DNA from 2 places in the Nocardioides sp. WG-D5 genome. Region 1 is predicted to be linked to the other one. Evidence: riboswitches for the same ligand, from Rfam matches in the RefSeq annotation. Region 1 holds a riboswitch; the other holds the start of a gene.
The links. A riboswitch is a leader RNA that binds a small molecule or an ion and turns the genes downstream of it on or off. The one in region 1 is predicted to bind cobalamin.

Region 1 (7,067 bases):
AGCGCCCCGGAACGGCTCGGTCAGCGACCTCGGCAGGTCGTTGACTGATCTTGAATGCCTCGGCATAGGCGTTCTTGCTGGGGTCATGGCTGGAACGGCCACGAGGTTTGCGGGCCTTGCGCCGAGTAGAGAGGCATCGATGTAGATCGGCTCGGAGCTGACCGCGGGTTTGAACATAGAGGGCCCGGTAGATCGTCTCGTGACTCACCCGTCCCATCCTCGCAGCCGGATCGGCACCGGGGTGATCGGTGCGCAGCACCGCCGCGATCAACCCGGGTGACCAGCCCTGGTCCATCCAGGTCTCGATCAGCCGAGACAGTCGTGGGTTCGCGGCCAGCTTGAACTCCTTGGGACGCCGGCGGCGCTGGTGGGCTGCCCGATGAGCCACCTCACCGCGATAGACACCATCGTGGCCGGTGTTGCGGGCGACCTCGCGGCACACCACCGACCTATCCCGCCCGATCACCGCAGCGATCTTGGCCTGCGACCACCGATCAGCCAGTCCTGCAGCGATCACCGCACGATCCTGGGCGGTCAAACAACGACGCTGACGGCCTGCACGGTCGGTACCGGGGACACTCGGGTCACTCTGTAGCACTGTGCCCAGCCCACCCCGTAACGCACCCTGCTCAAGTGGAATCGGCACTGGGCAAGCCTGATGCCACCACAGCACCGCGGTCGGTTTCGCCACGCCGACCACATCAGCAGCCCGCCGTGCCGACATACCCGCACAGATCAGATCCACGACTCGAGAACGACACTCCTGTGAAAAGGGCTTCCCCGTCGGCATCACAACGCTCCTTCAACTCAGCGTTGCTTCGACCGGTTGAGTCCACCGCCTTCACAAGGTGTCATCGTCTAGTAAAGGGCGCGCGCTGTAGGCCCACTGCACCACCGTGCGCTGGGGCGCCCAGCCGCGGAAGGTGCCGATCGTGTCGACGGACTCCACGGAGATCCGGGTCAGCTCGCCGCCCAGCTCGGCATGCTGTCGCGCCAGGAGCTGCTCGGTCTCCAGCGTGACGCCGTGGACGACGAGACGACCGCCGGGGCGGAGGGCGGCGAGGCAGGTGTCGAGGACGCCGGGGCGGGTCGCGCCGCCGCCGATGAAGATCGCGTCGGGGGAGCGGAGGCCGGCCAGGGCGTCGGGGGCGCGGCCCTCGACGACGGCGAGGCCGGGTACGCCGAGGCGGGCCGCGTTGCGGGCGATCCTGGCGGCCCGCTCGGGGCTGGCCTCGATGGCCGTCGTGGTGCAGGAGGGGTGGGCCCGCATCCACTCGATCCCGACCGAGCCGGCGCCGGCGCCGACGTCCCACAGGTGCGCCCCCGGAGTGGGTGCCAGTCGGGCCAGGGCCGAGGCGCGCAGATCGCGCTTGGTCAGCTGGCCGTCGTTCTCGAAGACGTCGTCCGGCAGGCCCGCAGCCCAGCCGAGAGAGGGCGCGCCGACGCACTCGATCGCGACGATGTTGAGCCGCGGTGACTCGCCCGCCCAGGTCGAGGCCGTCCCCGTTCGTGCGCTCTCGGTCTCGGCGCCAAGCTCGCCCAGGACGGTCATCGTCGACGCGCCGAACCCGCTCGTGACCAGCAGGTTCGCGAGATCGGCCGGGGTCGACCCGTCGGAGGAGAGGGCCAGGATCCGGCGGCCGGGGGCGAGCTCACGGGCGACCAGCGACGCGTCGCGGCCGACCAGACTCACGGCCACGCACGACTCGGCCGGCCAGCCCATCCGGGCGCGGGCGAGGGCGACGGAGGAGACGGTCGGCTCGATGCGTACGTTCGCTGCTCCGAGCAGGTCGATCAGGGTCGTGCCGATGCCGGAGACCAGCGGGTCGCCCGAGGCCAGCGCGACCACGGGGACGTCCGCCGGCAGCGACTCGAGCAGGGCCGGGAGCCCCTCGCGCAGCGGCGAGGGCCAGGGCTCGCGCCGCTGGCCGGGGACGTCGGGGACGAGGTCGAGATGACGCTTGCCGCCGAGGAGGGTCGCGGCGTCCTGGATCAGCTGCTGGTGACGTACGGGGATCTCGTCCCAACCCCCGGCACCGATGCCCACCACGACGATCATGAGGCCAGACGCTACAGTGACCGCACAGGCGCGAGGTGCCCCGACTGCCCAGTCATCGGCTCGAGAGGAGAGCTGGTGAGGACGGTGGGACGGGAGAATCTGGGAAGCCGGTGAGATTCCGGCACAGGCCCGCTGCGGTGAACCGAGCCCCACACGGGGGACTCGGCAAGTCCGAAGACCGGCCCCGCGTCCATCCATCCAACGCGATAGGGAGCGGGAGCCTCTCATGCCGGTGCACTATCCATTTTCTGCCGTCCTCGGCTGTCAGGCGGACGACCTCGACGACATGGGCCTCGCGCTCGTGCTCACCACGATCTCCCCGGAGATCGGCGGGGTCCTGGTCCGTGGCGAGAAGGGGACCGCGAAGTCGACGGCCGTACGCGGCCTGGCGGCCGTGCTGCCCTCGATCTCGGTCTATGCGGGGGACCGGTTCTCGATCGATCCCGCCGACCCGTCCGCGGAGTCGCCGGACGGGCCGTTCGGGTCTGCCGCGGTCGTGGAGAGCCGGCCGGTGCGGCTGGTCGAGCTCCCGGTCGGTGCCACCGAGGACCGGGTCGTCGGCTCCCTCCATCTGGAGAGCGCGCTGTCGCGCGGTGCGGTCGAGTTCGAGCCGGGGCTGCTCGCCCGGGCCCACCGCGGCCTGCTCTACGTCGACGAGGTCAACCTGCTCCACGACCACCTGGTCGACCTGCTCCTGGACGCGGCCGCGATGGGCCGGGTCTCGGTCGAGCGCGACGGGGTCTCGGTCGAGCACGCCGCCCGGTTCGTGCTGATCGGCACCATGAACCCCGAGGAGGGTGAGCTGCGCCCGCAGCTGCTGGACCGCTTCGGGCTCACCGTCGAGGTCGCCGCTCCTCGCGATCCCGCCCTCCGGGCGGAGGTCGTACGCCGCCGGATGGCCTTCGACCTGGACGCTCCCGCGTTCGTCGAGCGCTATGTGGCCGCCGAGCGTGACCTGACCGCCCGGGTCTCCGCCGCCCGTGCGCTGGTCGGGAAGGTCCGGCTCACCGCACCGGGGCTGCTCAAGATCGCCGAGGTCTGCGCGGCCTTCGAGGTCGACGGGCTGCGCGCCGACATCGTCACCGCCCGCACCGCGGTCGCCCACGCGGCCTGGGCCGGGCGCTCCGAGGTCACCCGCGAAGACATCCGCCGGGCCGCACTCCTGGCCCTTCCGCACCGCCGCCGTCGCAACCCCTTCGACGCTCCGGGGCTCGACGAGGACCTGCTCGACCGCATCCTCGGCGACGAGGAGCTGCCGCCGGAGCCCCCGGAGGGTGGGCCTTCGGATGGCTCGGACAGCGAAGACTCTGTTGGTCTCGACACGCCTCCGCCTAGCGGCTCCGGCGGCTCGACCGACGCGGAGGACGGTTCGACCGACGCGGAACCCCCGTCGGTCGAGCCCGCGAGCGAAGCGAGCGGTGTCGAGACCAACACAGCCGATGACGCACCCGACCAGGCCCAATCTCCTTCCGGCGTCGCAGGCGAGTCCGTCACCGCCGCCGCCCCGGCCTACCGCCCCCGCCTCCTGACCGTCACCGGCCTGGGCACCGGCCGCACCGGCGGCCGGAGCAAGGCGATCGGCAGCAGCGGCCGCCGGATCGGCGCGAACACCAGCGTCCGCGGCTCGCTCCACCTCGTCGAGACGCTCAAGGCGGCCGCGGGCAAGCAGGCCGCCCGCCAACGTACGTCCGCGAAGGTCGAGCTGCGGATCGAGGACCTCCGCACCGCGGTCCGTGAGGGTCGCGAGGCCAACCTGGTGCTCTTCTGCGTGGACGCGTCCGGGTCCATGGCCGCGCGCAAGCGGATGGCGCAGGTGAAGGCTGCGGTCCTCTCGCTGCTCCTCGACGCCTACCGGCGCCGCGACAAGGTCGGGATGATCACCTTCCGCGGCGAGGGCGCCGAGCTGGTGCTGCCGCCGACCGGGTCGGTCGACCTCGCAGCCGCCCGTCTCGACGAGGTGCCCGCCGGAGGACGTACGCCGCTGGCCGAAGGTCTCCTCGAGGCCGCCCGCGTGCTGCAGCGCGAGCACCTGCGTGACCCCGATCTGCGGCCGCTGCTGGTGGTCGTCACCGACGGTCGCGCCAACTCGTCCCGAAAGACTGCGCAGACCCACGGCAAGGACGCCGTCCGCCGCTCGCAGCAGGCCGCCGCGTACGTCGCCGGCCTGGGCGTCACCACCGTCGTCATCGACTCCGAGAGCGGACCGATGCGGCTCGGGCTGGCGCGTCAGCTGGCCGAGCACCTGGGCGCCGAGCACGTCCCCGTCGCCGAGGTGAGCGCCGAGGCTCTGACGTCGGCCGTCCACGGGTTCACCGGATCGACCATGGGAAGGGGCGCTGCCTGATGCCGAAGGGACAGCCGCTGAACGTACCCGACGACGGGCTCACCACCCGCCAGCGCCGCAACCGGCCGCTGGTGATGGTCCACACCGGTCCCGGCAAGGGGAAGTCGACCGCCGCGTTCGGCCTCGCGCTGCGCGGGTGGAACCAGGGCTGGCGGATCGGGGTCTTCCAGTTCGTCAAGTCGGCCAAGTGGCGCATCGGCGAGCAGACCGTGCTCGAGCGCCTCGGCAAGCTGCACGAGGAGACCGGCGAGGGCGGACCGGTCGACTGGCACAAGATGGGCTCCGGCTGGTCCTGGAGCCGCAAGCAGGGGGACGCCGAGGACCACGCCGCGGCCGCCGCCGAGGGCTGGGCCGAGATCAAGCGGTGCCTGGCCGACGAGCGCTACGACCTGCTCGTCCTCGACGAGTTCACCTACCCGATCAAGTGGGGCTGGGTCGACGCCGCCGAGGTGGCCTCGGTGCTCGCCGAGCGGCCGGGGCGCCAGCACGTCGTCATCACCGGCCGTGACGCCGATCCCGCCGTGCTCGAGGTCGCGGACCTGGTCACCGAGATGACCAAGATCAAGCACCCCATGGACGCCGGGCAGAAGGGCCAGAAGGGTATCGAATGGTGACCCTGCCCCGGCTGGTGGTCGCGGCTCCCTCGACGGGTTCGGGGAAGACGACGATCGCGACCGGGCTGATGGCGGCGCTGCGTGCCTCCGGGACCGTCGTGAGCGGTCACAAGGTCGGCCCGGACTACATCGACCCCGGCTACCACGCGCTCGCGACCGGACGCCCGGGCCGCAACCTCGACCCGCACCTGGTCGGCGTCGAACGGGTGGTGCCGCTGCTGCTCCACGGTGCCGCCGGGGCCGAGGTGGCGGTCATCGAGGGCGTCATGGGCCTCTACGACGGCCGCCTCGGCACCGACGGCTTCGCCTCCACCGCGCACGTCGCCGCACTGACCTCCTCGCCGGTCGTCCTGGTCCTCGACGTCGCCCGGATGTCCCGCTCCGCTGCCGCGATCGCCGCCGGGATGGCGGCCTTCGACCCGTCCGTACGCATCGGGGGAGTCGTGCTCAACCGCTGCTCTCCCGGGCGCAACGCCGAGGAGATCCGGCGAGCGCTGGAGCAGGTCGGTCTGCCGGTGCTCGGCATGCTCCCGCGGGACGAGTCGCTCGCCTCCCCGTCGCGTCACCTGGGCCTCGTCCCGGTCGCCGAGCGCGACGAGTCGGTCGCGCTGATCGAGCGCCTGGGGGAGCAGGTCGCCGCCCACCTCGACCTCGGGGCGCTCCTGGACGTCGCCCGGTCGGCGCCGGACCTCGATGATGCTCCTTGGGATCCCCTGCAGGAGTTGCGCGGAGATGACCGTGTTGGTCTCGACACGGATTCGCTCGTACCTCACGAATCCGGCTCGACCGACGACGCAACCGCTGGTCGAGCCGCCGGAGCCGCTAGGCGGAGGCGTGTCGAGACCAACACGGTCGAGGGCCAGAGTGACCGCCCGGTGGTGGCCGTAGCCGGCGGCAGGGCGTTCACGTTCCGCTACCCCGAGACCGAGGAGCTCCTGGAGGCGGCGGGCTGCGACGTACGCACTTTCGACCCGCTCACCGATCCTGCGCTTCCCGAGGGCACGAGGGGGATCTATCTCGGTGGCGGGTTCCCGGAGATGTACGCCGCCGAGCTGGCGGCCAACACGAGCCTGCTCCGCGACCTGAGGGCCGCCGTCGAGGCCGGGATCCCGACCGTCGCCGAGTGCGCCGGACTCCTCTACCTGGCCGAGTCGCTCGACGAGGTCCCGATGGCCGGCGCCATCCCCGCCCGGGCGGCGATGAGCGAGCGCCTGACCCTGCGCTACCCGGTCGCCACCGCCGTCTCCGACTCCTTCCTCACCCGCGCCGGCGAGCAGGTCACCGGCCACGAGTTCCACCGCACCACGACCACGCCCCCGGCCGGCACCCAGGCGGCGTGGACCGTCGACGGGATGCCGACAGGCTTCAGCAGCGACACCGTCCACGCGTCGTACCTCCACGTGCATTGGGCCGGCCATCCACACCTTGCCCGCCGCTTCGCCGAATCCGTCGGTCGAGCCGCGAGCGCCAGCGAGCGTGTCGACACCAACACGGTCGAATCGAGCGCGACCGGGGACCGTGTTGGTCTCGACACGCCTCCGCCCCGCAGCTCCGGCGGCTCGACCAGCGAGGTGGCCGACCCGTTGCGGCATCACGGGGATGTCGAGGTGGGCGTCGGGCTGCTCGACTTCGCGGTGAACGTCTACCCGGACCCGCGCCCGGAGTGGCTGGACCAGGCGCTCCACGACTCGCTGGCCCCCATCGCCTACCCCGACGAGGAGCCGGCGCGCGCGGCGCTGGCCAAGCACCACGGTCGTGAGCGCACCGAGGTGCTCCCGACGGCCGGTGCGGCCGAGGCGTTCACGCTGGTCGCCCGGGCCAGGAACTGGCGGAAGCCCGTCGTCGTGCATCCGCAATTCACCGAGCCCCACGCGGCGCTCGAGCAGGCCGGCCACACGGTGACCGAGGTGCGCCTCCGTGCCGAGGACGGGTTCGTCCTCGACCCGGCGGCCGTGCCGGGCGATGCGGACCTGGTCGTCGTCGGGAACCCGACCAACCCCACCGGCGTGCTCCACCCCGCCACCACCCTCCGCGCCCTCCTCCGCGCCGG
Region 2 (7,067 bases), 2.6 Mb from region 1:
CAGTATGACGAGCCGATCGTCTACGACGGCTACCTCGACGTCGAGGTCGAGGGGGAGACCTTCCGCATCGAGATCGAGCGCGCCCACATGGAGGAGGACACCGGCAAGACCACCCACATCGGTGGCGCCACCGGCCGCATCCACGGCGCCGACTACTCGCTGGTCGACTACAACCGCGCCGGCATCCCGCTGATCGAGATCGTCACCCGCCCGATCCTCGGCACCGGCGCCAAGGCGCCGCTCGTGGCCAAGGCCTACGTCGCCGCGCTGCGCGAGATCCTGCTCGGTCTGGGTGTCTCCGACGTACGCATGGACCAGGGCTCGATGCGCTGCGACGTCAACCTGTCGCTGTCCCCGAAGGGCTCCGACAAGCTCGGCACCCGCACCGAGACGAAGAACGTGAACTCGCTGCGCTCGGTCGAGCGGGCCGTACGTTTCGAGATGTCGCGCCACGCCGGGATCCTCGACGCGGGGGAGGCGATCTTCCAGGAGACCCGCCACTTCCACGAGGACACCGGCACCACCTCGGCCGGGCGGCCGAAGTCGGACGCCGACGACTACCGCTACTTCCCCGAGCCGGATCTCGTCCCGGTCGCGCCGAGCCGTGAGTGGGTCGAGGAGCTGCGCGGCACGCTGCCCGAGCCGCCAGCCGACAAGCGCGCGCGGCTGCAGGCCGAGTGGGGCTACTCCGACCTGGAGATGCGTGACGTCTGGGCCGCCGGTGCACTGACGCTGATCGAGTCGACCGTCGCCGAGGGGGCTTCCGCCCAGGCCGCGCGCAAGTGGTGGATGGCCGAGCTCTCCCGGGCCGCCAACGACCGCGGCGTCGAGCTGGCCGAGGTCGGGGTCACCCCCGCCCAGGTCGCCGAGGTGCAGAAGCTGGTCGACGGCGGCTCGCTGACCGACAAGCTCGCCCGCCAGGTCTTCGAGGGCCTGCTGGCCGGTGAGGGCACGGTCGCCGAGATCGTCGACGCCCGCGGCCTCGCCGTGGTCTCCGACGACGGTGCGCTCGGCGCAGCCGTCGACGAGGCGATCGACGCCCAGCCCGCTGTCGCCGAGAAGATCCGAGGCGGCAACCAGGCCGCGGCCGGTGCCCTCATCGGTGCGGTCATGAAGGCGACCGGCGGCAAGGCCGACGCCAAGCGCGTCCGCGAGCTGATCCTGGAGAAGCTCGCCTGATGTAGCGACTGTGTTGGTCTCGACACGCTCGGCCGCAGCCGGCCTCCCGGCTCGACCAGCGTGCGCTGGTCGAGCCGCCGGAGCCGCTAGGCGAAGGCGTGTCGAGACCAACACATTCCTCTTCCTGCCACACTGATCCGGTGACCGAGCCCTTCCGCATCGCCCTGCTCATCGACGCCGACAACGCCCCCGCGGCCAAGATCGACGCGATCCTCAACGACCTGGCCGAGTACGGCGAGGTGACGATCCGCCGGGCCTACGGGAACTGGACCAAGCCCGAGCTGAAGGGGTGGATCGAGGAGCTGCACGACGCCGCGATCCGGCCGATGCAGCAGTTCGACCTGACCGCCCACAAGAACGCCTCCGACATGGCGCTCGCCATCGACGCCGTCGAGCTGCTGCATGCGGCGATCCCGGACGCGTTCGCGCTGGTCTCCTCCGACTCCGACTTCACCCCGCTGGTGCACTATCTGCGGGAGAAGGGACGCGCGGTCTACGGCTACGGCCGGGAGAAGACGCCGGCGCCGTTCAAGAGCGCCTGCACCCGGTTCACCGTGGTGGAGAAGCTCGGCGGCTCCGAGGAGGAGACCGACGCCGACGCCGAGGCCGGCGCCACCCCCGCCCGCAAGCCGTCCTCCTCGGCGACCACGGGGCAGGTGCTGAAGCGCAACGCCCGGTTGATCCAGCTGCTGCGCAACTCCATCGCCGCGGCCGCCGACGACGACGGCTGGGCCCTGGTCGGCACGGTCGTCTCGCGCATCCGCAACCAGTCCTCCGAGGATCCCCGCAACTACGGCTACGCCACCTGGACCAAGCTCATCAAGGCGATCGACCTCTTCGAGCTCAAGGACGAGGGCACCTCGGCGATCGCGGTCAGCGACAAGCGCATCAAGAAGTGAGCGAGCGTCAGCGAGCGACCCACGAGATCAACGCGGCGGCGTGACGTATGTCTGTACGACGTCGTACTGCTAGGAGGCGTCCGCGGTGCGGTCCTGGTCGTCTGCCTTCTTCGGCTTCGGGCGGGTGCAGTCGATCCCCTTGGGCACCGAGCCGTTGAGGTGCTTCAGCGCGGCCTTGAAGTCGCGGCAGCGCTCGGCGTCCTCCTCCTTGTTGTGGGGATAGCCGATCGCCGCGTTGACCTTGCCCATCTCGAGGTCGTCGGCGAGCGGGTTGATGTCGCGGGCGACGGTCCAGTACCACCGCGAGATCGGCGCGCTGTGGTCCAGCGACCGAGCCAGCTCGGGGCGGCGGCGCAGGTCGATCCCGAAGTAGGCGCCGGCGTCGGTGTAGTTGGCCTCGCCGGTCAGCTGGATGTAGCCGCGGCCGGCGTACTTCCGCTTGTCGCGGGGGCCCTTGGCGTCGTGGTGGAAGGAGCTCTCGTTGGCGAGCGTGGCCAGGTAGGCCGCCTGCCGGTAGGGGGTCGTGATCCGAGCGTCGTCCATGGCGCGGTTGAGCGTCGGCAGCCCGGTCTCGACGGTCTTCTTGTTCCCGACCTTGTCGCCGAACATGGCGACGAGGTCGTCGTACGTGACCGAGGTCCGATCCGGTGCCGCGAGAGCCGTCGTGGTCGGGCAGAGAGCGAGAAGGGTGGCCGAGATCGAGGTTGCGACAAGGCCGAGAATCCGGTGGCGCATGGGGACAGAGTGACTGCTCGACGGCGATCCCGCAAGCAGGGCGTGCGCGGCATAGGATTGCCCCGCATCAAAGCAGAGCCTCAATCAACACACGCCGTGGTGGGGGAAGCCGGTCGAATCCCGGCGCTGACCCGCAACCGTAGGCCCAGGACATCGAGGGTCCTGAGCGAGCCGGAGCACCTGCCGACGGACGCGTACTGACCTGACGCTGTCGTGGAAAGCAGCGGGTCGGCCCTGGGCCTTCCCGACGAACAGCGCGGAAGGAACCATGAAGAAGACCGTCCTCGGTGGCATCGCCGCCGCCCTCGCCCTCACCTCGCTCGCCGGCTGCGGCGAGAAGGCCGTCGAGGAGGGGGAGAAGCCCGCCTACGACGCGAAGGTGTCCACCTCGGTGGCCGACTGGCTCGTCGCCCAGGCCCCGAAGGGTGTGGCCCACAACGCGCAGTACGGCACCGACGACTTCGGCCTCAGCGCCGACATCGGGATCGCGCTGGCCGAGGTCGGCGGCTACGACGAGGAGATCGCCACGATCGTCGCGGCCGTGATGAAGAACAAGAAGGCCTACACCTCGCCGGGGTTCGGCACGGTCACCTCGGCCGGGGCCACGGCCAAGGCGCTCGTCCTCCAGCAGAACGTCGACGCCTCCGACCCCGGTCTGCTGAAGCAGCTCGAGGGCACCGTCGCCGAGAACGGCCGCATCGCCGACGAGCTCGACCCCAAGAACAAGAAGGCGGCCGACTACTCCAACACCATCGGCCAGTCGTACGCCGTGTGGGCGCTGAGCAACGCGGAGAGCAAGGAGGCCACGGCCGCCGCGGAGTTCCTGGCCGGGCAGCAGTGCGAGGAGGGCTGGTTCCGGGTCACGTTCACCGCCGACCCCGCGGCCGCCGACCAGACCTGCGACGCCGACCCGAAGGCCGCGCCGGACGCCGACGCCACTGCGTTCGCGCTGATCGCGCTGTCCTCGGTGGCCTCTCCCGAGGCCGAGAAGGCGGTCGAGGCAGGCGTCGAGTGGCTGAAGGAGACCCAGGCCGAGGACGGGTCCTTCAAGGCCGCCACCGGCAACATCGCCAACTCCAACACCACCGGCCTGGCCGGGTGGGCGTTCGGGCGCGCCGGGGAGACCGACGCCGCCGAGAAGGCGGCGTCCTGGGTCGCCGAGCACGTCGTGACCTGCGGCGACGACGTCGGCGCGGTGGCCTACGACGACGCCGCCCTGACCGAGGGCAACACCAAGGGGCTGACCAAGGAGTCCGAGGGGATGTACCGCCTCGCGGCCGCCCAGGCGCTGCCGTCGCTGGTCTACCTGCCCAAGGACGCGACCGCGAAGAGCTCGTGCTGATCCTGCGGTCCGCTCGCGTGGCCCTGGCGACCCTCGCCGGGGCCACCGCACTCGTCGTCACCCCCGCCTCCGCGTCGGCCGCCGTCTCGCGGTCTGACGAGGCGTGTGACGGCGTCACCGTCGTCGTCGAGCCCAACGCGCTGGGCGGCGACCCCGAGGTCACCTGCGTCCGGCCCGAGGAGGGCGACACCGGCGCCGACCTCTTCGAGAAGGCAGGACATCCGCTCACCTACGTGACCTCGATGCCCAGCGTCGTCTGCCGCGTCGACGGCCGGCCGAAGAACGCCGGCTGCGCCCAGATGCCGCCCGCCGACGCCTACTGGTCGCTGTGGGTCACCGACGAATCCGGGGCCTGGAGCTATGCCTCCAGAAATGTTACCGAAATCAGCGTGACCTCCGGGCAGGGTGTTGCGTTCACGTGGATAGACGACGATGTCGTTACCGCTCCGGCGACGGAGCTTGGGGATGCTGTGGGGGCGCCCTCAAGCCCGTCGCCGGAGTTATCTCCGGAGAACTCACCCTCCGAGCCCCGGCAGCTGCCTGTCTGGGTCGCTCCCGCCGGGATCCTCGCCCTCTTCTCCGTCGCCGGTGTCGTGTGGTGGCGTCGGCGATGAGCACGCTGATCCGCACAGCCGCGGTCGCGCGCCTGCCCCGGGATCTGCACCCCGTCGCGTGGTGGGTGTGGGCGATCGGCCTGGCTGCGTACGCCTCCTTCACCACCAACCTGCTGCTGCTCCTGCTGCTGGTGGGGGTGGTCTCGGTCGTGGTCGCGGCCCGCCGCGGGGAGCAACCGTGGGCGAAGGCGTTCCGGCTCTACGTCGGCCTCGCCCTGTTCATCGTGGCGACCCGGGTGCTCTTCCGGGTGCTCCTGGGCGCCGTGCCGGGTCACGTGCTCATCTACCTGCCCGAGATCCCGCTTCCCGAATGGGTGCTGGGGATCCGGCTGCTCGGGCCGCTCACCCGCGAGGCGCTGCTGGCCGGCCTCTACGACGGCATGCGGCTCGGCGTGATCGTGATCTGCGTCGGTGCGGCCAACGCGCTGGCCAACCCGAAGCGACTGCTGCGGTCGCTGCCGCCGGCGCTCTACGAGATCGGCACCGCGGTCGTGGTCGCGGTGACCGTGCTGCCCCAGCTGGCCGAGTCGGTGCAGCGGGTCCGTGCCGCGCAGCGGCTGCGGGCAGGGGCGACCGGGAGGGTCAAGCGGCTGCGCCGCTTCCTGGTCCCGGTGCTCGAGGACGCGCTGGAGCGGTCGATGGCGCTCGCGGCCGGCATGGACACGCGTGGCTACGGACGTACGGCCGGGGTCCCCGTCGCCACCAGGCGGGTCACCTCGGTGCTCATGCTGGTCTCGCTCGTCGGGCTCTGTGCCGGTGTCTACGCGGTGCTGGACGGGACCACGCCGGGCTGGCTGGCGACCAGCATGCTGGTGCTCGGCGTCGGGGCCGCGGCCATCGGGCTGAGGTTGGCCGGTCGCCGGGTTTCCCGGACCGTCTACCGGCCGGACCGGTGGCGCTGGCCGGAGGTCGTGGTGGGGCTGAGCGGGATCGTCGTCGCGACCGCGGGCTGGTGGGTCGCCCGGTCACAGGTCCCGGTGGCCTTCCCCGGCGTGAGCGCCGCGCCCGGGGTCACCCTGACCGCGATGGCAGGCGTGCTCGTCGGGCTGCTCCCGGCCGTCGCCGCGCCGGTTCCGGCATCACTCGTCGAGGAGGAGACCGCCGCATGATCGAGCTGCGAGGGATCACGTTCACCCCGCCCGACTCCTCCGAGCACGTGCTCAAGGACGTCGACCTCACCGTCGAGGAGGGCGAGCTGCTGCTCGTCTCCGGCCCGACCGGCTCCGGGAAGTCGACCCTCCTGGGGGTCATCGCGGGCCTGGTGCCCCGCTTCTCCGGCGGCGCGCTCGAGGGTGACCTGCTGCTGGACGGGGCCTCGATCATCCGTACGCCGCCGCGCGAGCGCGCCGGGATCATCGGCTACGTCGGGCAGGACCCGGTGGCCGGCTTCGTCACCGACACGGTCGAGGAGGAGCTCGCCTACGGGATGGAGCAGCTCGGCCTCCCGCCCGCGACCATGCGGCGCCGCGTCGAGGAGACCCTCGACCTGCTCGGCATCGCCGAGCTGCGGCAGCGGTCGCTGCGTACGCTCTCGGGTGGGCAGCAGCAGCGCGTCGCGATCGGCTCGGTGCTCACCACCCACCCGCGGGTCGTCGTGCTCGACGAGCCCACCTCCGCCCTCGACCCCACTGCCGCCGAGGACGTGCTCGCCACCATCACCCGGCTGGTCCACGACCTCGGCACCTCCGTCGTCCTCGCCGAGCACCGCCTCGAGCGGGTCGTGCCGTTCGCCGACCGCATCGCCCTCCTCGTCGGCGACGGCTCCGTGGCGGTCGGCGACCCCGCCGACATCCTCGCGGACTCGCCCGTCGTGCCGCCGCTCGTCGAGCTCGGGCGTGAGCTCGGCTGGTCGCCGCTGCCGCTCACGGTGCGGGATGCTAGGCGGCGGGCGAGGGTTGTGGGATACCCGGTCGACCGGGTATCCCTCGGCTTGACGGGCACTGAAACAGCCGACAAGTCCACGCTGTGCCAGTCGGGTTCGGGCCTGTCCAGTTCCGGCCTCACCGTCACCCGAGGACGTACGCCGGTCCTGCACGACGTCTCGATCGAGCTGCCCGCGGGGCGGGTGACGGCGCTGATGGGGCGCAACGGCTCGGGCAAGTCGACGCTGCTGTGGACGCTGCAGGGCACCCAGAAGCGCCTGACCGGGTCGGTGGACGTCGGCGGCAAGGATCCGGCGACCCTCGACCCCGACGCACGGCGCACCCTGGTCGGGCTGCTGCCGCAGACCGCGGCGGACCTGCTCTACCTGGAGACCGTGGCCGAGGAGTGCGACGCCGGCGGCCCGCGGACCAGGGA

Region 2: another riboswitch for cobalamin. It lies ahead of ACWZJV_RS22785 (prenyltransferase/squalene oxidase repeat-containing protein); the one in region 1 lies ahead of ACWZJV_RS06715 (VWA domain-containing protein).

Annotation. Positions count from the first base shown of each region.
Region 1 is NZ_CM132928.1:1,367,707-1,374,773, reverse strand. Features, by position in the region: gene ACWZJV_RS06725 (IS30 family transposase) at 1-790, opposite strand, end outside; gene cbiE (precorrin-6y C5,15-methyltransferase (decarboxylating) subunit CbiE) at 842-2,059, opposite strand; cobalamin riboswitch at 2,128-2,261, shown strand; gene ACWZJV_RS06715 (VWA domain-containing protein) at 2,286-4,403, shown strand; gene cobO (cob(I)yrinic acid a,c-diamide adenosyltransferase) at 4,403-5,017, shown strand; gene ACWZJV_RS06705 (cobyrinate a,c-diamide synthase) at 5,011-7,067, shown strand, end outside.
Region 2 is NZ_CM132928.1:4,701,233-4,708,299, forward strand. Features, by position in the region: gene gatB (Asp-tRNA(Asn)/Glu-tRNA(Gln) amidotransferase subunit GatB) at 1-1,179, shown strand, start outside; gene ACWZJV_RS22775 (NYN domain-containing protein) at 1,320-2,078, shown strand; gene ACWZJV_RS22780 (glycoside hydrolase family 19 protein) at 2,148-2,813, opposite strand; cobalamin riboswitch at 2,894-3,015, shown strand; gene ACWZJV_RS22785 (prenyltransferase/squalene oxidase repeat-containing protein) at 3,082-4,155, shown strand; gene ACWZJV_RS22790 (hypothetical protein) at 4,149-4,769, shown strand; gene ACWZJV_RS22795 (CbiQ family ECF transporter T component) at 4,766-5,878, shown strand; gene ACWZJV_RS22800 (ABC transporter ATP-binding protein) at 5,875-7,067, shown strand, end outside.